One region of the Azospira sp. MPR-E4 genome, then DNA from elsewhere that is predicted to be linked to it. Evidence: riboswitches for the same ligand, from Rfam matches in the RefSeq annotation. Region 1 holds a riboswitch; the other holds the start of a gene.
The links. Region 1 has a riboswitch for S-adenosylhomocysteine ahead of metH (methionine synthase). Riboswitches for the same ligand answer to the same signal wherever they lie in the genome.
Positions count from the first base shown of each region.

Region 1 (10,985 bases):
TAGCTCTCCCGCTGGCCTTCCGAGAGCAGGCTGGTGACCACGCCCACGGCCCGGGAGGCATCCGGTACATAGACCACCGGTGCCTGGTAGTTGGGGGCGATCTTGATGGCGGTGTGGGCCCGGCTGGTGGTGGCGCCGCCGATGAGCAGGGGCACGTTGAAGCCCTGGCGCTGCATTTCGGAAGCGACGTGGCTCATTTCTTCAAGAGACGGGGTGATGAGACCGGAGAGGCCGATGGCCTGGGCGCCGTGCTCCTTGGCGGCGTGCAGGATCTTCTCGGTGGGCACCATCACCCCCAGGTCCACCACGTCGTAGCCGTTGCAGCCCAGCACCACGCCGACGATGTTCTTGCCGATATCGTGCACGTCGCCCTTGACCGTGGCGATGACGATCTTGCCCTTGGAGGAGGCGCCGGTGCGGGCCTTCTCTTCCTCGATGTAGGGAATGAGGTGGGCCACGGCCTGCTTCATCACCCGGGCGGACTTCACCACCTGGGGCAGGAACATCTTGCCGGCGCCGAAGAGGTCGCCCACGGTGTTCATGCCGTTCATCAGGGGGCCTTCGATGACGGCCAGGGGCGGCTTGCCGGCGGCAGCCAGGGCGGCCCGCACTTCCTCGGTGTCGGCCACCACGAATTCGGTGATGCCCTTGACCAGGGCGTGCTCCAGGCGCTTTTCCACCGGCAGGGTGCGCCAGGTGAGGTCCGGCCCCGTGTCCTTGGCCTTGCCTTCCTTCACCGTCTGGGCGAACTCCACCAATGCTTCGCCGGCGCCGGGGTGGCGGTTCAGCACCACGTCTTCCACCTTCTGCCGCAGTTCCGGTTCCAGGTCGTCGTACACGCCGAGCATGCCGGCGTTGACGATGCCCATGGTCATGCCGGCCTGGATGGCGTGGTAGAGGAAGACGGTGTGGATGGCTTCCCGCACCGGGTCGTTGCCGCGGAAGGAGAAGGAGACGTTGGAGACGCCGCCGGAAATCTGGGCGTGGGGCAGGTTTTCACGAATCCAGCGGGTGGCGTTGATGAAGTCCACCGCGTAGTTGTCGTGCTCCTCGATACCCGTGGCGATGGCGAAGATGTTGGGGTCGAAGATGATGTCCTGGGCCGGGAAACCGATACCGACCAGCAGGTCGTAGGCCCGCTTGCAGATCTCGGTCTTGCGCGCGTAGGTGTCGGCCTGGCCCTTCTCGTCGAAGGCCATGACGATGACGGCGGCACCGTAGCGGCGGGCCAGCTTGGCCTGCTCCAGGAACTTGGCCTCCCCTTCCTTCATGGAAATGGAGTTCACGATGCCCTTGCCCTGGATGCATTTGAGGCCGGTCTCGATCACCTCCCACTTGGAGGAGTCGAGCATGATGGGCACCCGGGAAATATCCGGCTCCGAGGCGATCAGCTTGAGGAACTTCTCCATGGCGGCCACGGAATCCAGCATGGCCTCGTCCATGTTGATGTCGATGACCTGGGCACCGTTTTCCACCTGCTGTCGGGCCACGGCCAGGGCGTCGTCGTAGCGCCCTTCCAGGATCATGCGGGCGAAGGCCTTGGAGCCGGTGACGTTGGTGCGCTCGCCCACGTTCACATAGAGGCTGTCGGGGCCGACGTTGAAGGGTTCCAGGCCGGAGAGGCGCAGCTGGGGCTCGATCGCCGGAATGGCCCGGGGGGCGATGCCGGCCACCATCTTGGCGATGGCGGCGATGTGGTCCGGCGAGGTGCCGCAGCAGCCGCCGACGATGTTCACGAAGCCGTGCCTGGCCCAGTCGGCGATTTCCTCGGCCAGCTGCTCCGGGGTCTCGTCGTAGCCGCCGAAGGCGTTGGGCAGGCCGGCGTTGGGGTGGGCGGAGACGAAGCAGTCGCACACCCGGGACAGCTCCTCCACGTACTGGCGCAGTTCCTTGGCGCCGAGGGCACAGTTGAGGCCGAAGGAGAGGGGCCTGATGTGGTTCAGCGAGTTCCAGAAGGCCTCGGCGGTCTGGCCCGAGAGGGTGCGGCCGGAGGCGTCGGTGATGGTGCCGGAGATCATCACCGGCCAGCGGCGGCCCACCTTGTCGAAGAAGGTCTCGATGGCGAACAGGGCGGCCTTGGCATTCAGCGTGTCGAACACCGTCTCCACCAGCAGGATGTCGGCGCCGCCGTCGGTGAGGCCGCGGATGGCTTCCAGGTAGTTTTCCACCAGCTCGTCGAAGGTGACGTTGCGGTAGCCGGGATCGTTCACGTCCGGAGAGATGGAGGCGGTGCGGCTGGTGGGGCCGAGCACCCCGGCGACGAAGCGGGGTTTGGCCGGGTTCTTTGCCGTGAATTCGTCGCACACTTCCCGGGCCAGCCTGGCGCCGGCCACGTTCAGTTCGTAGACGATGGCTTCCAGCTTGTAGTCGGCCTGGGACACCTTGGTGGCGTTGAAGGTGTTGGTTTCCAGGATATCGGCGCCGGCCGCCAGGTATTCGGCGTGGATGCCGCGGATGACCTCGGGGCGGGTCAGCAGCAGCAGGTCGTTGTTGCCCTTCAGGTCGTGGGCGTGGTCGGCGAAGCGGGTCCCGCGGTAGTCCTTCTCGGTCAGCCCGTGGCGCTGGATCATGGTGCCCATGGCGCCGTCCAGGATCAGGAGGCGCTGCTGGAGAAGGGCGGAGAGTTCGGAGCTGCGGTCGGGCTGCATGGATTACCTCGGCGTTTCAGTATTCACCGGCCGGGCGCCGCCACTTTGCATGCTGGAAAAGCAAACGGCGCCACAAACCATTTCGGGGGTTTGCGAGCGCCGTTGATCGTTGCCGAGCCTGGCCCGGAGTCCGGAAAAAACCGGTCGGGTCGCAGCGCTCCTCGGCAGGGTCGCAAGTTTACTTTTTGCGGCCCCCGCTGCCAAGCAAAACTTGATAAAAAACAGGGGGCTCCGTGCCGATCGGCGACTTCAGGCCTTCGCTTCCACCCGCCGGGAGGTGCCGCTGACCCGGCCGTCCGCACCGAAGTGCACGTGGAAGTGGGTTTCGTCGCTGGCGGGGATACCGGCGATGCGCCAGTCCCACACGGTTTCCGGCTTCAGGGGAAAGTGGTTGATGCTGCCCGGCCGGCCCAGGATGCGCCGCACCTGCTCCTGGCTCATGCCCTTTTCGATGCGGGCGAAGTTGGCCTCGGTCAGCACCTGTTCCACCGAGCGCAGGATGCGGTCGGGGCCCAGGGTGATCATGTAGGTGTCCACCCCGGCCGGGCCCCGGGGATATTCCCAGGTCAGGCTGCCGTCCTCGTTGTGCCATTCCATGGCGGGGGTGCCGAAGCGGTCCCGCACTTCCAGGTCGGTGGAGGTGCCGGGCTTCAGGTCCTGCAGGGCCAGGTAGTCGCAGCCCGCCAGGGAGAGGCCCAAAAGCAGGGCCAGGACGGCCAGGGGACGGCCCTTCACGGGGCGGCCTCGGTGAATTGCAGGCGCACCCGCTCCGCCTCCAGCTGGGCGTCGCCTTCGGTGTCGGCGAAGGTGGCGGCGATGCTGCGGAAATCCTCGGCCACCTGGAGGAAGGCGTCCACCATGTCTGGATCGAAGTGCTTGCCGCGCCCTTCGCTGATGATCTGCACCGCCTGCTCATGGGGGAAGGGGGGCTTGTACACCCGGCGGCTGATGAGGGCGTCGTAGACGTCGGCCACCGCCATGAGCCTGGCCGCCACCGGAATCTCGTCGCCCCGCAGGCCCAGGGGGTAGCCGCTGCCGTCCCATTTCTCCTGGTGCGCATAGGCGATGTCCCGGGCGAAGCGGAGGAAGGTGTTGGGCGAGTTGAGCCGCACTTCGGCGTGGAGGATGGCGTCCCGGCCCAGGGTGGTGTGGGTCTTCATGATCTCGAACTCTTCCGGGGTCAGCTTGCCCGGCTTGAGCAGGATGCGGTCGGGAATGCCCACCTTGCCGATGTCGTGCAGGGGCGCGGACTTGTACAGCAGCTCGATGTTGGCGTCGCTGAGGAAGGCGGCGAAGCGGGGGTGGCCCTGCAGCTGCCGGGCCAGGATGCGCACGTAGTTCTGGGTGCGGCGGATGTGGTTGCCGGTTTCGTTGTCCCGGGTTTCCGCCAGGGAGGCCATGGCCATGATGGTCACGTCCTGGATCATGGAAACCTCCTGGGTGCGGCGCTGCACCTCGCTCTCCAGGTAGGCGTTCTGGTCCTTGAGGAAATCCTTGGCGGCCTTCAGGGTGAGGTGGGTGTGCACCCGGGCGAGGAGGATGGGCGGGCTTACCGGCTTGGTGATGTAGTCCACCGCGCCCAGCTCGAAGCCCTGGCGCTCGTCCTCGATCTGACTGCGGGCGGTGAGGAAGATGAAGGGAATGTCCCGGGTGGCCGGGTCGGCCCGCAGGCGCCGGGCCACTTCCAGGCCGTCCATGTCCGGCATCATGATGTCGAGCAGGATCAGGTCCGGCGGCGGCGTGCCGGCGGCCACCCGCAGGGCCCGCTCGCCGTTGTTGGCCACCTTGATGGCGTAGCGGTCCTGCAGCAGCTCGGCCATCAGGGTCAGGTTGTCCGGGGTGTCGTCCACCACCAGGATCACGGGCCGGGTCGTGAAGTCCAGATTGAGGCTCATGGCATCCCTCCCTAGAGATGGGCCCGGGCGATGTTGAGGGCCCGGTCGTAATCATAATCGGCAATGGCCTTTTCCAGACCTGTCAGGTCCGCCGGCGGCAGCAGCCCGGCCAGGAGGGCGCGGCTTTCCCGGAACAGCTGGCCGGCGTGGATTTCGCTGGCTTCCAGCTGTTCCGCCAGCTCGGCCAGCAGCTGGCGGGCCCGGTGGCGCTGAACCGCATCCAGGGGGGCTGCCTGGGTCGGCGCCGGGCCGCCCTCTTCCGCCAGGGCGGCGGCGATGGCCCCGGTGACGGCCGCCAGCTCTTCCGCCAGGCGTTGCCGCAGGGACTCCAGTTTCTGCCCCTGGCCGTCGTTGCGGCGCAGGGCCTGGTCCAGGGCCGTGGCCTTCTGCTGCAGCACTTCGGCGCCGATGTTGCCGGCGACGCCCTTGAGGGTGTGGGCCAGGTGTTCGGCCGCCGTGATGTCGCCGTCGGCCAGGGCCTGGCGGATGTGCTCCCCCGTGCCGGTCTGGGTGTCCACGAAGCGCAGCAGCAGGCGCCGGTAGAGGGCCTGGTTGCCGGCCATGCGGGCCAGGCCCTGGGTCGTGTTCACGCCGGGGATGGGGGGCAGCGCATCCGTCCCATCCTTGGCGGGGGCTGGCGCCGGTGCCGAGGCGCCCGGCCGTTCCTCGTACCAGCGGGCCAGGGTGGCGGCCAGGGCGGTGGGGTCGATGGGCTTGGCCAGATGGTCGTTCATGCCGATGGCCAGGCAGCGCTCCCGCTCCTCCGGCATGGCGTGGGCGGTCATGGCCAGGATCGGCAGGTGGGCGAAGCGCTGCTGGCAGCGTAGCCGTTCGGTGGCGTCGTAGCCGTCCAGGTGGGGCATCTGCAGGTCCATCAGGACCAGGTCGAAGCTGTCGTCCGGGGAGCGTTCCAGCAGTTCCACCGCCTGCAGGCCGTCGCCGGCCACCGTCACCTGGGCGCCCATGGATTGCAGCAGTTCCACGGCGATCTGCTGGTTGATCTCGTTGTCTTCGGCCAGCAGGATGCGCATGCCGTCGATGCGGGTCTGGGGGGCGGCGATGTGCAGGGGCGTGGCCGGGGCGTTGTCCGTGTCCACCAGGCTGACGAGGACGTCGAACAGGGTGGAGGCGCTCACCGGCTTCACCAGGATGCCGCAGATGCCCAGGTTTTCCGTCTGACGCCGCAGTTCCTCCTGGTCGTAGGCCGTCACCATCACCACCCGGGGCCATTGGGCCTGGGGCAGGGCCTGCTGCAGCTTGTGCAGGGTGCTGACGCCGTCCAGGTCGGGCATCTGCCAGTCGAGGAACAGCACCCGGTAGGGGTCGGCGCCGCCCTGCATTTCGGTCAGCTGGGCCAGGGCCTCGGCGCCGGAGGCCACCAGGTCGGGGCGCAGGTCCAGGTGGCGCAGGGCTTCGCCGAGGATTTCCCGGGCGGCGCCGTTGTCGTCCGCCACCAGCACCCGCAGGCCGGCCAGGGAGGCTGGCAGGGTGCGGGGCCGGGCCAGTTCCTCGGCACGGCCGAACCAGGCGGTGAAGCAGAAGGTGCTGCCCTCCCCCAGGGTCGAGTCGGCCCAGATGGTGCCGCCCATCATTTCCACCAGGCGGCGGGAGATGGAAAGGCCGAGGCCGGTGCCGCCGTACTTGCGGGTGGTGGAGCCGTCGGCCTGGGTGAAGGCCTGGAACAGGTGCAGCAGCTGCTCCCGGCTCATTCCGATGCCCGTATCCTCGATCCAGAACTGCAGTTTGACCCGGTCCCCGGCCTGGTCCACCGGCCGGGCTGTGAGGGTGATCTGGCCCCGCTCGGTGAATTTGATGGCGTTGGAGACCAGGTTGGTGAGGATCTGGTTCAGGCGCAGGGGGTCCCCCACCAGGCCGGCCGGGGTGCCCGCATTGACGTTGAACAGCAGCTCCAGGCCCTTTTCGTTGGCCTTCAGCCCGAGCAGGCCGGAGACGTTGTCGAGCACGTCCTCCAGGCTGAAGGGCACGTTTTCCAGGGACAGCTTGCCGGCCTCGATCTTGGAGAAGTCCAGGATGTCGTTGATGATGCCCAGCAGGGAGATGGCGGCATTGTGGATCTTGCCCACGTAGTCCCGCTGTTTCGGCGTCAGCTCGGTCTTCATGGCCAGGTGGGCCATGCCGATGATGGCGTTCATGGGGGTGCGGATTTCGTGGCTCATGTTGGCCAGGAACAGGGACTTGGCCTCCGTCGCCTCCTCGGCCGTGGCCCGGGCCCGGCGCAGTTCCTCTTCCATCAGCTTGCGCTCGGAGATGTCCACCACCACGCCCACCATGCCCCCGGGTGTGCCGTCCTCCCGGCTGAAGCCGTTGGCCCAGTAGAGGGTGTCGTGGCGCAGGCCGTCGGCGAAGGGCAGCTGCAGTTCCCGGTGCATCATGATGCCGTCCCGGATGATGGCCTCGGAGACGGCCTGCAGCTCCTGCTTTTCCTCCTCGGCAAGGAAGGGCAGTTCCCGCACCGTCTTGCCGACGATCTGGCCGCGGCCGACGCCGAAGGTGTCCTCGTAGGCCCGGTTGCAGCCGAGGAAGCGGCCTTCCGCATCCTTGAAGAAGACCGGGTTGGGCATGCTGTCCATGATGGCCTGCAGCAGCACCAGCTGCCGCGACGATTCCTCCCGGGCGTCGGCCAGTTCCCGGGTGCGCTGCTCGACCCGTTCCTCCAGGCGCAGGGTGGCGTCCTGCAGGGTTTCCCGCATGTGCTCCTGGGCCGCGGCGAGACGGTCGATCTCGCGCCAGCCGGTGCGCCGGTACTGGCGCGGCGAGAAATCCAGGGCGCCGATGCGTTCGCTGTCCCCGGCCAGGATGTCCAGGGGCACGGCGACGCGGCGCGCCAGGCGGGCCGCCATCACCACACCCAGGCCCAGGGCCAGCACCGCCAGCACCGCCAGCAGCAGCACGTCCCGCAGGGCGCCGGGAATGAAATCCCACAGGGGCGCCTGGGCCACCAGCCAGAGTTGCTGGTCCTGCAGCCGGTGGGGCTGGACGCTGGTGATCCATTGTTCCCTGCCCAGGGTGGTGAAGAAGGCGCCGCGGCCGTTCTGCTCCCAGTGCTCCACCGCCAGGCGCAGGGATTCCACCGGGGACTTGGCCGCCGGCTGCAGCAGGGCCTGGCGCACCTGGTCGTCGCTGCTGTAGCCCGGGTGGCGCGGCAGGGCCAGCAGCAGGCCGTCGTTGGTGAGGACGGCGGCGTGGCCGTGGTCGCCGACGCTGAGGCTGCCGGTGAAGCGGGAAAGGTCGGCCAGCAGCACGTCGAAGGCGATCACATAGGTCTCGCCGCCGCGGCGCCAGCGGGTGGACAGGGTGATGCCGGGCTGCTGGGCGGTGAAGAAGGTGTAGGGCAGGGTCCAGTGCAGGTCATCGTCCCGCTCCAGGGCCAGGGCGCCGCGATGCCAGGGGCGCTGGCGCGGATCGTAGTCCTTGACGACCCGTTCGTCGGAAAGCAGGGTGCGTTCGTCCTGCCACGCCATCCAGCGCACTTCCTTGCCGTGCCGCTGTACGTCGGTGATGCGGTTGTTCCAGGCGCCGTCGGGACGTTGCAGCAGGAGGATTTCCCGGCCCTGGTTGTCGGCGAAGATGACCGAGGAAATGACCGGGGAATTGCGCAGCATGGGCATGAAGCGCTGGTTGAAGGCGCGCACGTCGTCCAGGTCCAGCTCGCCGTTTTCGCCCCAGGTGCGGGCGATGCGGGCCACGTACTCGACCTGCCCCACCTTCTGGGAGATGCGGCTCTGCATGGCTTCGACGGCACCCCGCATCTCCCGGGCGGCCAGGTCGTGCACCGTGGGCCGGATGATGAGGCCGTAGAGGCCGAAGGAAAAAAGGGCGATGGAAACGAAGACCAGGGCCGCCACCCGGATCAGCAGGCTGCGGCGGATGGTGGATTCGTTCTGTCTGGACGGGGCTGCACCCATGATTGGAACCGACCGTGAAGGAGTTCCAGTATAGCGGCGGCCCCCGGGAAAATGTCAGGTGGCTGGCGTCCGGCGGGGCAGGCCCAGGTGCAGCAGGGTACAGGCCAGGCCCAGGGCCAGCAGCAGGGTCGAGCCCAGGGCCAGGTGGCGGGTGGTGTCCCACAGCAGGGGCGCCAGCAGGGCCGCCGCCACGGTGTTCATGCCGGCCTGCAGGAAGGTCTGGCAGGAGGCGGCCAGGCCCCGTTGCCGGGGGAACAGGTCCAGGGCCATCAGGGTCAGGCAGGGCATGGCCATGGCCATGCCGACGTTGTACACCAGCAGATGGATCACGCTCCAGGGAATGCCCGGCGGCAGGCCGAAGCTGACCGCCAGATTGATGGCGGCGCCCAGGCCCATCAGGGCGTAGCCGGCCAGGGCCGTGGCCCGGGGCGTGATGCGCCCGGCCAGGTGGCCGGAGATCCAGGAACCGCCCATGAGGCCGGCCATGGCCGGGCCGAAGAGCCAGTAGAACTCGGTTTCCGAACGGCCCAGGTGCTGCATGAGGAACACCGGGGCCGACATGACGTAGATGAAGAAGCCGAGGAAGTTGAAGGAGATGGCCAGGGAGGCGCTGAGGAAGCCCGGGGAGGTGAGCACGGCCCGGTAGGCGCCCATCAGGTAGCCCGGATGCAGGGGCTGGCGGGTCTCCGGGGCCAGGGTCTCGGGCAGCCAGCGCCAGCAGGCGGCCAGCAGCAGGGCCGTGGCCAGGACCAGGAACAGGAAGATGGAGCGCCAGCCGAAGGCCACGTGCAGCCAGCCGCCGATGATGGGAGCGATGGCCGGCGCCAGGGCGAACATGATGGCCACGTGGGCCATCAGGCGCTGGGCCTCGGCCCCCTGGAAGACGTCCCGCACCACGGCGCGGCCCACCACGATGCCGGCGCCGGCGGTCATGCCCTGCAGGGCACGGAAGAACCACAGCTGCTCGATGCTGGTGGCCAGGGTGCAGCCGACGGAGGCCAGGCCGAACAGCACCAGGGCCCACAGGATCACCCGGCGGCGCCCGAGGGCGTCGGAGAGGGCCCCGTGCCACAGGGTCATGATGGCGAAGGGCAGCAGGTAGGCGGTGAGGGTCTGCTGCACCTGCAGCGGGGTGGCCCCCAGGCTCTGGCCCATTTCCGGGAAGGCCGGCAGGTAGGTGTCGATGGAAAAGGGGCCGAGGGCCGACAGGGTGGCCAGGAGGACGGCGAGGAGGCGGTAGGAAATCAAGGGCGGCTCAATGGAATCAAGGGGGCGGGTCCGGCCGGCGCCGGGGCATGCCCTTCAGGCAAGGCAATCAGCCGGGAGTTTCGTTGCGGCGGTAATGCAGGGCTTCGGCCACCTGGGCGGCGCCGATCTGCGGCGCTGCAGCCAGGTCGGCGATGCTGCGGGCCACCCGCAGGACCCGGTGGTAGGCCCGGGGCGACAGGTCGAGGCGGCGCACCGCCTGTTGCAGCAGGGCGGCCCCGTCGGCGTCCGGCCGGCAATGGTACTCCAGTTCGCTGCCCTCGAGCCGGGCGTTGCAGACGCCCTGGCGCTGCAACTGCCGCTCCCGGGCCAGGACCACCCGCTGCCGCACCTGGGCCGAACTTTCCCCGTCCGGGGCGGCCTGCAGTTCCTCGGCGCCCAGGTCGGGCACTTCCAGCAGCAGGTCGATGCGGTCCAGCAGGGGGCCGGAGAGGCGCCCCCGGTAGCGGGCCACCTGGTCCGGGGTGCAGCGGCAGAGCCGCCGGGGATGGCCCCGATAGCCGCAGGGACAGGGATTCATGGCCGCCACCAGCTGGAAGCGGGCGGGAAAATCGGCCCGGGAGGCGGCCCGGGAAACATGGATGTGGCCGCTTTCCAGGGGTTCGCGCAGGGCCTCCAGGACCCGGCGGTCGAATTCGGGCAGTTCATCGAGGAACAGCACGCCGTGGTGGGCCAGGGAAATCTCCCCGGGCCGGGGCTGGGCCCCGCCGCCGACCAGGGCGATGGCCGAGGAGGTGTGGTGGGGGCTGCGCATGACGCGGCGGGAGAAGGCCTCGGGGCGGAACTGGCGCCCCAGGGAGAGGATGGCGGCCGATTCCAGGGCTTCCGCCTCGCTCATGGGCGGCAGCAGGCCGGGCAGGCGCGCCGCCAGCATGGACTTGCCGGTGCCGGGCGGGCCGCTGAAAAGGAGCGAATGGCCGCCGGCGGCGGCGATCTCCAGGGCCCGCTTGGCCTGGGCCTGGCCCTTGACGTCGCGCAGGTCCGGGTAGGTGTCCGGCGCCGGGGGCGGCGGTTCCGGCTGTTCCGCCAGCAGTTCCTGGCCGTGCAGGTGGGCGCACACCGCCAGCAGGCTGGCAGCGGGGAGGATGGAGGTGTCGGGATGGGCGCGGCGGACCCAGGCAGCCTCGGCGCCGTCGGCCAGGGGCAGGACGAAGGCCCTTGCCGCCCGGGCGGCGGCCAGGGCCATGGGCAGGACGCCGCGCACGGGGCGCAGTTCGCCGGACAGGGACAGTTCGCCGACGAATTCATAC
Region 1 covers NZ_JBXAST010000050.1:335-11,319, reverse strand. The annotation lists gene metH (methionine synthase) at 1-2,648, opposite strand, end outside; S-adenosyl-L-homocysteine riboswitch at 2,736-2,817, opposite strand; gene bamE (outer membrane protein assembly factor BamE domain-containing protein) at 2,898-3,383, opposite strand; gene AC1RTA_RS13095 (response regulator) at 3,380-4,543, opposite strand; gene AC1RTA_RS13090 (response regulator) at 4,555-8,469, opposite strand; gene AC1RTA_RS13085 (multidrug effflux MFS transporter) at 8,524-9,717, opposite strand; gene AC1RTA_RS13080 (YifB family Mg chelatase-like AAA ATPase) at 9,785-10,985, opposite strand, start outside.

Region 2 (10,985 bases), on a different contig from region 1:
ACCACCCGGGCCGCCACTTCCTCCAGGGGGCGCAGCCAGACCTTGGGCAATTCCAGAACGCCTTTTCCCGCCTCCCGGGCAATGGCCGGGATCAGGTCCGTGGCGGCGTCGGCCGGGTAGGCCAGGGCCAGATTCTGTTGCAGGTGGGAGCGGTAGGTGGCGGACAGGCGGTACACCAGGCGCCCGAGCAGGGCGCCCAGGGCGTGGAGCCAGGCCAGAGGGAGGCAGGCGAGGAGGCGGAAGAGAAGGCTCAAGGGGTGGGCTCGCGGAACGTATTTTTGATGGCGCTCAAATTGCCGGGAGCGACGGGTTTGACCCGGGGCCGGCGAAAAAATAGAATTATCGGCCGCCGAGTTAATCAGGACAACTTGCAGGGCGGTTCACAAATACTGCTAAAGCGTCGCCTGCTCTCCCCCGGAGCCGGTCGCGCCGGTCAAGTAATACGGGGAATTCTTTAGGAGCAGTACACATGGCTGAATACTTCTTTACCTCGGAATCCGTTTCCGAAGGCCATCCCGACAAGGTCGCCGACCAGATCTCCGATGCCATCCTGGACGCCATCCTGGCCCAGGACAAGCATTCCCGCGTCGCCGCCGAGACCCTCTGCAACACCGGTCTGGTGGTTCTGGCGGGCGAGATTACCACCAATGCCAACGTGGATTACATCCAGGTGGCCCGGGATACCATCAAGCGCATCGGCTACGACAACACCGAATACGGCATCGACTACAAGGGCTGCGCCGTGCTGGTGGCCTACGACAAGCAGAGTCCGGACATCGCCCAGGGCGTGAACAAGGCCTACGACGACAACCTGGGCCAGGGCGCCGGCGACCAGGGCCTGATGTTCGGCTACGCCTGTGACGAAACCCCGTCCCTGATGCCCCTGCCGATTTTCCTCTCCCACCGTCTGGTGGAGCGCCAGGCCCTGCTGCGCAAGGACGGCCGCCTGCCCTGGCTGCGTCCCGATGCCAAGTCCCAGGTCACCATCCGCTACGTGGACGGCAAGCCCGATTCCATCGACACCGTGGTGCTGTCCACCCAGCACGCCCCGGACATGAGCCTGGAAGCCATCCGGGAAGCCACCATCGAGGAAATCATCAAGCCGGTGTTGCCCAAGGAACTGATCAAGGGCGACATCAAGTACCTGGTGAACCCCACCGGCCGCTTCGTCGTCGGCGGTCCCCAGGGTGACTGCGGCCTCACCGGCCGCAAGATCATCGTGGACACCTACGGCGGTGCCGCGCCCCACGGCGGCGGCGCCTTCTCCGGCAAGGACCCCTCCAAGGTGGACCGTTCCGCCGCCTACGCCGGCCGTTACGTGGCCAAGAACATCGTCGCCGCCGGCCTGGCCAGCAAGTGCCTGGTGCAGGTCTCCTACGCCATCGGCGTGGCCGAGCCCACCTCCATCATGGTGGAGACCTTCGGCACCGGCAAGGTGAGCAACGAGACCCTGACCGCCCTGGTGCGCAAGCACTTCGACCTGCGTCCCAAGGGCATCGTGAACATGCTCGACCTGCTGCGTCCCATCTACGAGAAGACCGCCGCCTACGGCCACTTCGGCCGCGACGAGCCGGAATTCACCTGGGAAGCCACCGACCGCGCCGCCCTGTTGAAGAGCGACGCCGGCCTCTAAGCCCGGCCGCAGTCGTCACAGGCCCGTCCCCTGCCGGGGGCGGGCTTTTTTATTGCCCGCAGATCGGGGGGCGGCGCGGGCCGCGCCTTACGGTGCCTGTCACCCTCCTGTAACATCCCCCTTGAGAACACAGCCGTACCGACATAAATAAAAACGAGGAAGAACGCCATGCCGGTCCAACTCATCGAGACCACTCCGTCCGCCTATTCCTACCCGCTGCTGATCAAGCATCTGCTGCACACCCCCCTGGCCCATGCGCCGGACCAGGAAATCGTCTACCGGGACAGCGTCCGCTACACCTACCGCACCCTGCAGCAGCGCATCGGCCGCCTGGCCAACGCCCTGGCGGCCCTGGGGGTGGAGCCCGGCCACACGGTGGCCATGATGGACTGGGACAGCCACCGCTATCTGGAATGCTTCTTCGCCGTGCCCATGATGGGCGCCGTGCTGCAGACGGTGAATGTGCGCCTGACGGCGGAGCAGATGCTGTACACCCTGAACCATGCCCGGGCCGACGTGGTGCTGGTGAACAGCGAGTTCTTTCCTTTGCTGCAGGCCATGGCGGAGCGCCTGGAGAGCGTCAAGACCTTCGTCCTGATCCACGGCGACCATGAGAATCCGGAGAAAATGCAGGCCCCGGTCTCCTTCGCCGGGGAGTACGAAGAGCTGCTGGCCGCTGCCGCCACCGATTACGACTTCCCCGACTTCGACGAGAACGCCAAGGCCACCACCTTCTATACCACCGGCACCACGGGCCTGCCCAAGGGGGTCTATTTCAGCCACCGGCAACTGGTGATGCACACCATGGGCGCTGCCACCGGCCTCGGCACCGCGCCGGTACAGGGCCGCCTGCACCGGGACGATGTGTACATGCCCATCACCCCCATGTTCCACGTGCATGCCTGGGGCCTGCCCTACGTGGCCACCATGCTGGGCCTGAAGCAGGTCTACCCGGGACGTTACCAGCCCGAGGTGCTGTTGCGATTGAAGGCCCGGGAGCGGGTCACCTTCTCCCACTGCGTGCCCACCATCCTGCACATGCTGCTCAACCACGCCCTGGCCAGGGAGACGGACCTGTCCGGCTGGAAGGTCATGATCGGCGGCTCCGCCCTGCCCCAGGCCATGGCGGTGGCGGCCCTGGAAAAGGGGATCGACGTCTTCACCGGCTACGGCATGTCGGAGACCTGTCCCATCCTGTCCGTGGCCCACCTGCCCACGGCCAAGCTGCAGGCCCCCCTGGCCGAGCAGGCTGCCCTGCGCGCCCGTACCGGCCTGCCCCTGCCCCTGGTGGACCTGCGCATCGTCGATCCGGAAATGCGGCCCCAGCCCCACGACGGCCAGGCCGTCGGTGAACTGGTGGTGCGCTCCCCCTGGCTGACCCAGGGCTACCTGAAGGATCCGGCGGCGGCCGAAGAGCTGTGGGGTGGGGGCTACCTGCACACCGCCGACATCGGCAACATCGACGCCAACGGCTCCATCCAGATCACCGACCGCATCAAGGACGTGATCAAGACCGGTGGCGAGTGGACTTCCTCCCTGCAGCTGGAAGACATCATCGGCCAGCACCCGGCGGTGCACGAGGTGGCGGTGATCGGGGTCAAGGACGAGAAGTGGGGCGAGCGGCCCCTGGCCCTGGTGGTACTGAAGCCGGAAATGGAAGGCCAGGTCACCGAGCACGCCATCCGCAACCATGCCGCCCACCTGGCGGAAACCCTGGGGGTCTCCCGCTACGGGGTGCTGATGCAGGTTTCCTTCGTCAAGACCCTGGCCCGTACCAGCATCGGCAAGATCAACAAGCGTTTCATGCGGGAAAACCTGGAGGCCGCCAAGGCCGCCCAGCCCTAGTGCCTTGGTCCCCGGCCCTGGGGTGATTCCCAGGGCCGGGGGCAATTTCCGCAATTTGCCTTCCCCTGGGCATAAAATGGGGGTTTTCCGCCTCCTGCCTGTCCCCCATGCTCAAGAAAATCCATGTCGAACAACTGCGTGTCGGCATGTATCTCAAATCCTTCTGTGGCGCCTGGATCGATCATCCGTTCTGGCGCAACTCCTTCGTCCTGAAGGACCCGGAGGACATCCGCGCCATTCGCGCCAGTTGCATCACCGAAGTCTGGATCGATGCCGGCAAGGGGCTGGACGTGGAAGCCGGCGAGGCGGCCATCAGCGAGACCGAGTCCGAGGCCCTGGTGGCCGAGGAACAGGTGCGGGAGGCCCAGGCCACCCGCTCCCTGGAGCGCACCAGCACCGCGGTGGAGATGCAGCGGGCGGCGAAAATCTGCAACAGCGCCAAGAAGGCCGTGGTGTCCATGTTCCAGGAGGCCCGCATGGGCAAGGCCGTGGATGCGGAGCAGGCCCAGGTGCTGGTGGAGGAGATCGCCGATTCCGTGGCCCGCAATCCCGGCGCCCTGATCAGCCTGGCCCGCCTGAAGACGGCCGACGATTACACCTACATGCACTCGGTCGCCGTCTGCGCCTTGATGGTGGCCCTGGCCCGCCAGCTCGGCCTGGACGAGCAGCAGACCCGCTTGGCGGGCCTGTCCGGCCTGCTGCACGACATGGGCAAGGCCTTCATCCCGGCAGAAATCCTCAACAAGCCGGGCAAGCTGACCGACGAAGAATTTGCGGTCATCAAGACCCACCCCGCAGAAGGGCACAAGGTCTTGCTGGAAGGCAAGGGGGTGCCGCCGGAGGCGCTGGACGTCTGCCTGCACCACCACGAAAAGATGAACGGCGGCGGCTACCCCAAGGGCCTCAAGGGCGACGAGATCAGCCTGTTGGCCAAGATGGGGGCGGTCTGCGACGTCTATGACGCCATTACCTCCAACCGCCCCTACAAGGCCGGCTGGGACCCGGCCGAATCGATCAAGAAGATGGCCGAGTGGGCCGACGGGCATTTCGATCCCCGGGTCTTCCAGGCCTTCGTCAAGAGCCTGGGCATCTACCCCATCGGCTCCTTCGTCCGCCTCGAATCGGGGCGGCTGGGGGTGGTGGTGGAGCAGAGCGAGAAGTCCCTGCTGGCGCCCCGGGTCAAGGTCTTCTTTTCCACCAAGTCCAATGCCCACATTGCGCCGGAGTTGCTGGACCTGTCCCGTCCCGGCGTGCACGACAAGATCGCCGGCCGGGAGGACCCGGCCAAGTGGGGCATTGGCAACGTGGACGAAATCTGGAGCACGGCGGCGGCCTGAGCCCGGTGCGGGGGGGCCGGCCGGGGAATTTCCCCGACCGGTATTTCCGTCTATAATCCGCCACTTCCGAGGAGCGCTGCGAGGCCGGCAAGGTCCCAGGCTCGGATGTCTGCCCCGCCAGGGGAGACCAGTTTCAACGGCGCTCACCTTTACAACCCTGCCGGGCGCAGGGGGCCAGGTGAGCCCTGCTATCGCACTCCCTCCCCTCCCCGGCCACAGTTCTTAAGGAGCACTGCTGTGGCTGAATTCAAAGATTACGTGATCGCCGACCTGGGCCTGTCCGCCTGGGGCCGCAAGGAAATCAAGATTGCCGAGACCGAAATGCCCGGTCTCATGGCCATCCGCGAGGAGTACGCCAAGAGCCAGCCCCTGAAGGGCGCCCGCATCACCGGCTCCCTGCACATGACCATCCAGACCGCGGTGCTGATCGAGACCCTGGTGGCTCTCGGTGCCGAAGTGCGCTGGGCTTCCTGCAACATCTTCTCCACCCAGGATCACGCCGCTGCCGCCATCGCCGCTGCCGGCATCCCCGTCTTCGCCGTCAAGGGCGAGACCCTGACCGAGTACTGGGACTACACCCACCGCATCTTCGAATGGGCCGACGGTGGCTATTCCAACATGATCCTGGACGACGGCGGCGATGCCACCCTGCTGCTGCACCTGGGCGCCAAGGCCGAGAAGGACATTTCCGTCCTGGCCAAGCCCGGTTCCGAAGAAGAGACCATCCTCTTCGCCGCCATCAAGGCCAAGCTGGCCCAGGACCCCACCTGGTACTCCGTGCGTCTGGAAAAGATCAAGGGCGTTACCGAAGAGACCACCACCGGCGTGCACCGCCTGTACCAGATGCACGCCCGCGGCGACCTCAAGTTCCCCGCCATCAACGTGAACGATTCCGTCACCAAGTCCAAGTTCGACAACCTCTACGGTTGCCGCGAATCCCTGGTGGACGGCATCAAGCGCGCCACCGACGTCATGGTGGCCGGCAAGATCGCCGTGGTCTGCGGCTACGGCGACGTGGGCAAGGGTTCCGCCCAGGCCCTGCGCGCCCTCTCCGCCCAGGTCTGGGTCACCGAGATCGACCCGATCTGCGCCCTGCAGGCCGCCATGGAAGGCTACCGCGTCGTCACCATGGAATACGCTGCCGACAAGGCCGACATCTTCGTCACCACCACCGGCAACTTCCACGTCATCACCCATGACCACATGGTGAAGATGAAGAACAACGCCATCGTCTGCAACATCGGCCACTTCGACAACGAAATCGACGTCGCTTCCCTGGAAAAGTACCAGTGGGAAGAGATCAAGCCCCAGGTCGATCACGTCATCTTCCCCGACGGCAAGCGCATCATCCTGCTGGCCAAGGGCCGCCTGGTGAACCTGGGCTGCGCCACCGGCCACCCCAGCTACGTGATGAGCTCCTCCTTCGCCAACCAGACCATCGCCCAGATCGAGCTGTTCACCAAGACTGCCGATTACCCGGTGGGTGTCTACACCCTGCCCAAGCACCTGGACGAGAAGGTGGCCCGCCTGCAGCTGAAGACCCTCAACGTGCAGCTGACCACCCTCACCCAGCAGCAGGCCGACTACATCGGCGTGCCCGTGCAAGGCCCCTACAAGGCCGACCACTACCGCTACTAAGCCGTAGCCGGGCCGTCTCCCTTGCCGGAGGCGGCCTGCAGACGATGGGTCGGGACCCGCCATGTCCATGAACTCGTTCCACAGCCGCAGTTCCCGTCCGCCACCCAAGGTGCGCCAGGAGGCGGTGCCCCACGTCCGCAAGGGCGTGCGCGCCGACGTGCTGCTGGTGGAACAGGGTCTGGCCGCCTCCCGCGCCCTGGCCCGGGACCTGATCAGTCAGGGCTGGGTCCGGGGACCCGTCGGCCTCATCACCAAAGCTTCCCAGGAATTGCCGCCCGGTACCCGGCTGCAGTTGCTGGAGGAAAGGCAGACGCCATGAACGACAAGACGTTCAGTATCGAATTCTTTCCGCCCCAGACGGCGGAAGGCGTGGAGAAGCTGCGCCTGGTGCGGGACAAGCTGGCGGCCCTGAAGCCGGCCTTCTTCTCCGTCACCTACGGTGCGGGCGGTTCCACCCGGGAGCGTACCTTCTCCACCGTGCGCGAAATCGTCGCCGCCGGCCTGGATGCGGCGCCCCACCTGTCCTGCATCGGCTCCTCCCGGGAGTCCATCCGCGGCATCCTGGCCGAGTTCCAGGCCGAGGGCATCCGTCGCGTGGTGGCCCTGCGCGGCGACCTGCCCTCCGGCATGGCCGACCCGGGCGAATTCCGCTACGCCAACGAGCTGGTGGAGTTCATCCGGGCCGAGACCGACGATCACTTCCATATCGAAGTGGCCGCCTATCCGGAATGGCATCCCCAGGCCCGCAGCGCCGACGACGACCTGCAGGCTTTCGTGCGCAAGGTCAATGCGGGTGCCAATTCCGCCATCACCCAATACTTCTACAACGCGGACGCCTACTTCCATTTCGTGGATGCGGTGCGGGCCGCCGGAGTGACCATCCCCATCGTCCCGGGGATCATGCCCATTGCCAGCTTTGCCAAGCTGGCCCGCTTCTCCGATGCCTGCGGCGCCGAAATCCCCCGCTGGATGCGCAAGAAGTTCGAAGGCTTCGGCGACGATGCCGATTCCATCAAGGCCTTCGGCCTGGATGTGGTTACCGAGCTGTGCCAGAAGCTGCTGGCCGGCGGCGCCCCGGGGCTGCATTTCTATTCCATGAACCAGTCCGGCCTGACCAGTGAGATCTGGCAGCGTCTGGGGCTCGGCAACCGCTGAGCCGGTCGCTGGCGGCGTACCCCTCGGGGGTGCTGTGCAAAGGTCAGGGGCAACCCCCGCGCCGTGGCGGCCGGGGTTTTTCTTTGCCGGCGCGGAGACGGCCATGGAGGTTTTGTTCTGGCGGCGAGGCTCGTACAATGGAACTGTCGATTTACATAACAACCCAGTGTGGAGCGTCATCATGTTTCCTGAATACCGCGACCTGATTTCCCAACTCAAGACCAGCGACCGCCACTTCCAGAATCTCTTCCAGAAGCACAACGAGATCGACCAGAAGGTCAAAAACATGGAGTCCCGCATCGAATCCGGCTCCCCGGAGCAGATCGAAGCCCTGAAGAAGGAAAAGCTGGCGCTGAAGGACGAGATTTACGCCGTGCTGAAGAAGGCCAGCGCCACGGTCTGAGCATCCCCCCGGCTTCGCTGGAGTTATCTGGAAAGAAAAGCGCCCGCTATTAGCGGGCGCTTTTCTTTGCTCGGCTGACCAGCAGGACGCCTGCCAGGACCAGGCCGGCGCCGGCCAACTGGGCGGCGGAGACGGGCTCCTGCAGCAGCCACCAGCTGAAGAAGATGGTGAGGACGGGTCCCAGGGTGCCGATCAGCACCGACCGGGCGGCACCGATGCGGCGGATGGCGGCGGATTGCCAGAGGATGGGCAGCACCGTGGAGAAAAGGGCCATGGCGGCGCCGTAGAGATAGATGGGCAGGGGCTGCACCAGGGCGGCGAGGGGCTGGGTGGCGAAGAAGTGCAGCTGGGTGGCGGTGGTGGACACCAGCATGGCCAGGGCGGCGAAGCGGGCCGAGCCGAGGCGGCGGATGGCCGGTTCGGCCCCGGCGCTGTAGATGGCGTAGGTGAGGGCCGAGCCGAAGACGAAGGCGGCGCCGGTGAGCAGGGTGGCCACGTCGCCGCCCAGTTGCAGGTCGTGGGCGAAGGCCAGGCCGATGCCGGCGTAGGACAGCAGCAGGGCGCCCACCTGGCGCTTCTCCAGGGACTGGCCCATGAACAGCACGCCGATGAGCACGGTCAGGGTCGGATAGGTGAACAGGATCAGCCGTTCCAGACCGGCCGAGATGTACTGCAGGCCGAGGAAGTCGAGCATGCTGGAGGCGTAGTAGCCGAGGACGCCGAGCACCACCAGGGTGCCCCAGTCGCGCCGCGTCAGGGGGACGGCATTGCCGGCGGTGAAGCCGATCCAGAGGAAGGCGGGCAGGGAAAAGACCATGCGCAGGGAGAGCAGGGTGACGGCATCCACCGGGGCGGCAGCATAGGCCAGCTTGACGAAGATGGCCTTGAAGGAAAAGCCGAACGCCGCCAGGACGGCCAGGGCGACGCCGATGCGGTCGGAGTTCCAGTGTTTCCAGGGCATGGAGTTCGATTCGGGCAAGACGAAGTGTTTGGATTTTCAGCCCTCGCCAAAGCTGGAACAATTGGTAAACTCCCAAGCAAGCCTTCGTCAAAGCCGAAACCTTCCATGCGCTACGATCTTGTCGACCTGAAACTGTTCCTGGCCGTGGCGGAGGAGCGCAACCTCACCCGGGGCGCCGAGAAGGCCCATCTGGCGCCCTCCTCCGCCAGCCACCGCATCCGTCAGCTGGAGGACGCCCTGGGCACGCCCCTGCTCACCCGCCAGGCCCGGGGCGTGGCCCTGACCCGGGCCGGCGAATCCCTGCTGCGCCACGCCCGGGAAGTGTTTGCCCAGCTGGAGCAGATGCATGCCGACCTGGCGCCCTACGCCCAGGGCATCCGCGGCCACGTCAGCCTGTGGGCCAATACCCACGCCACCCACACCTTCCTGCCCATGGACCTGGCCGGTTTCCTGCGGGACCATCCCCAGGTCAGCGTCACCCTGGAGGAGCACACCAGTCCCCATATCGCCCTGGCCGTGGCCGGCGGCGAAGTGGAAGTGGGGGTGGTGGCGGGCCATGTGGAAAGCTCCGGGGTGGAACTGCTGCCCTATCGCCAGGACCGCCTGGTGCTGGTGGTGCCCGCCGGCCATCCCCTGGAAGCCCGTCGCGACGAGCCTGCCGGGCTGGGTTTTGGCGCCGTGCTGGACTACCCTTTCGTCATGCTCCACGCCGGCAGCGCCATCCACACCTTCACCATGAATGCGGCGGCGGCCCAGGGACGCCACCTCAACGTGCGCATCCAGGTGCGCAGTTTCGGCGCCGTGCTGCGCATGGTGGGAGCCGGCGTCGGCATCGGCCTGGTGCCCCGTTCGGCCCTGGTCTTCGCCGACCGGGAACGGCCGCCCACGGTGCTGGAACTGTCCGAGCCCTGGGCCCGGCGCGACCTGCAGATCTGCGTCCGCAACCGGGCCAGCCTGTCCGGCTTCGCCGTCGCCCTGGTGGATGCCCTGGCGAAAAGTGCCGAGGCCTGAACCCCCCGCCCCGGATGCTGTCCCAGACACAACCTCTCTAGTCGACTGCCCGTCATGCCCAACCGCCTCGCCGCAGAAACCTCCCCCTACCTGCTGCAGCACGCCGACAACCCGGTGGACTGGTATCCCTGGGGCGAGGAGGCGCTGGCCCGGGCCCGGGCGGAAAACCGGCCGATCCTGCTCTCCATCGGCTACTCGGCCTGCCACTGGTGCCATGTCATGGCCCATGAGTGCTTCGCCGATGCAACCGTGGCGGCGGAGATGAACCGCCTCTTCATCAACATCAAGGTGGACCGGGAGGAGCGCCCCGACCTGGACCAGGTCTATCAGACCGCCCACCAGATGCTGGTCGGCCGCCCCGGCGGCTGGCCCCTGACCATGTTCCTGACGCCGGACGCCATGCCCTTCTTCGGCGGCACCTATTTCCCGCGGGAACCCCGTCACGGCCTGCCGGCCTTTGTCGAAGTGCTGCACAGCGTGGCCCGGGCCTTTACCGAGAAGCAGGACGAGATTGCCGAGCAGGGCCGCACCATGCGCGAGGCCTTCGGCAGCACCCTGCCCCGGGCGGTGCGGGGCGAGCCCCTGTTCAACGCGGACCCCCTGGCCCAGGCCGTGGCGGAGCTGGACGCCAACTACGACCGGCGCCGTGGCGGCTTTGGCGGCGCCCCCAAATTTCCCCGGCCTGCCGCCCTGGACTTCCTCCTGCGCCGCCATGCCGCCACCGGCGATCCCCACGCCCGGGACATGGCCCTGACGACCCTGGAACGGATGGCCGAGGGCGGCATCCACGACCACCTGGGCGGTGGCTTCTATCGTTACAGCGTCGATGCCCAGTGGAGCATTCCCCACTTCGAGAAGATGCTCTACGACAACGCCCAGCTGCTTCACCTCTATGCCGAAGCCTGGGCCCTGAGCCGCAAGCAGGTGTTCCGCCAGGCGGCCGAGGGCATCGTCGCCTGGCTGCAGCATGAAATGGCGCTGCCTGACGGGGCATTCTCCGCC
Region 2 covers NZ_JBXAST010000002.1:17,629-28,613, reverse strand. The annotation lists gene AC1RTA_RS00935 (lysophospholipid acyltransferase family protein) at 1-254, opposite strand, end outside; gene metK (methionine adenosyltransferase) at 470-1,633, shown strand; gene AC1RTA_RS00925 (fatty acid--CoA ligase) at 1,802-3,478, shown strand; gene AC1RTA_RS00920 (cyclic di-GMP phosphodiesterase) at 3,586-4,815, shown strand; S-adenosyl-L-homocysteine riboswitch at 4,878-4,967, shown strand; gene ahcY (adenosylhomocysteinase) at 5,053-6,453, shown strand; gene AC1RTA_RS00910 (S4 domain-containing protein) at 6,515-6,772, shown strand; gene metF (methylenetetrahydrofolate reductase [NAD(P)H]) at 6,769-7,608, shown strand; gene AC1RTA_RS00900 (HP1242/YdcH family protein) at 7,790-8,011, shown strand; gene AC1RTA_RS00895 (DMT family transporter) at 8,061-8,972, opposite strand; gene AC1RTA_RS00890 (LysR family transcriptional regulator) at 9,078-9,983, shown strand; gene AC1RTA_RS00885 (thioredoxin domain-containing protein) at 10,038-10,985, shown strand, end outside.
Region 2: another riboswitch for S-adenosylhomocysteine. It lies ahead of ahcY (adenosylhomocysteinase); the one in region 1 lies ahead of metH (methionine synthase).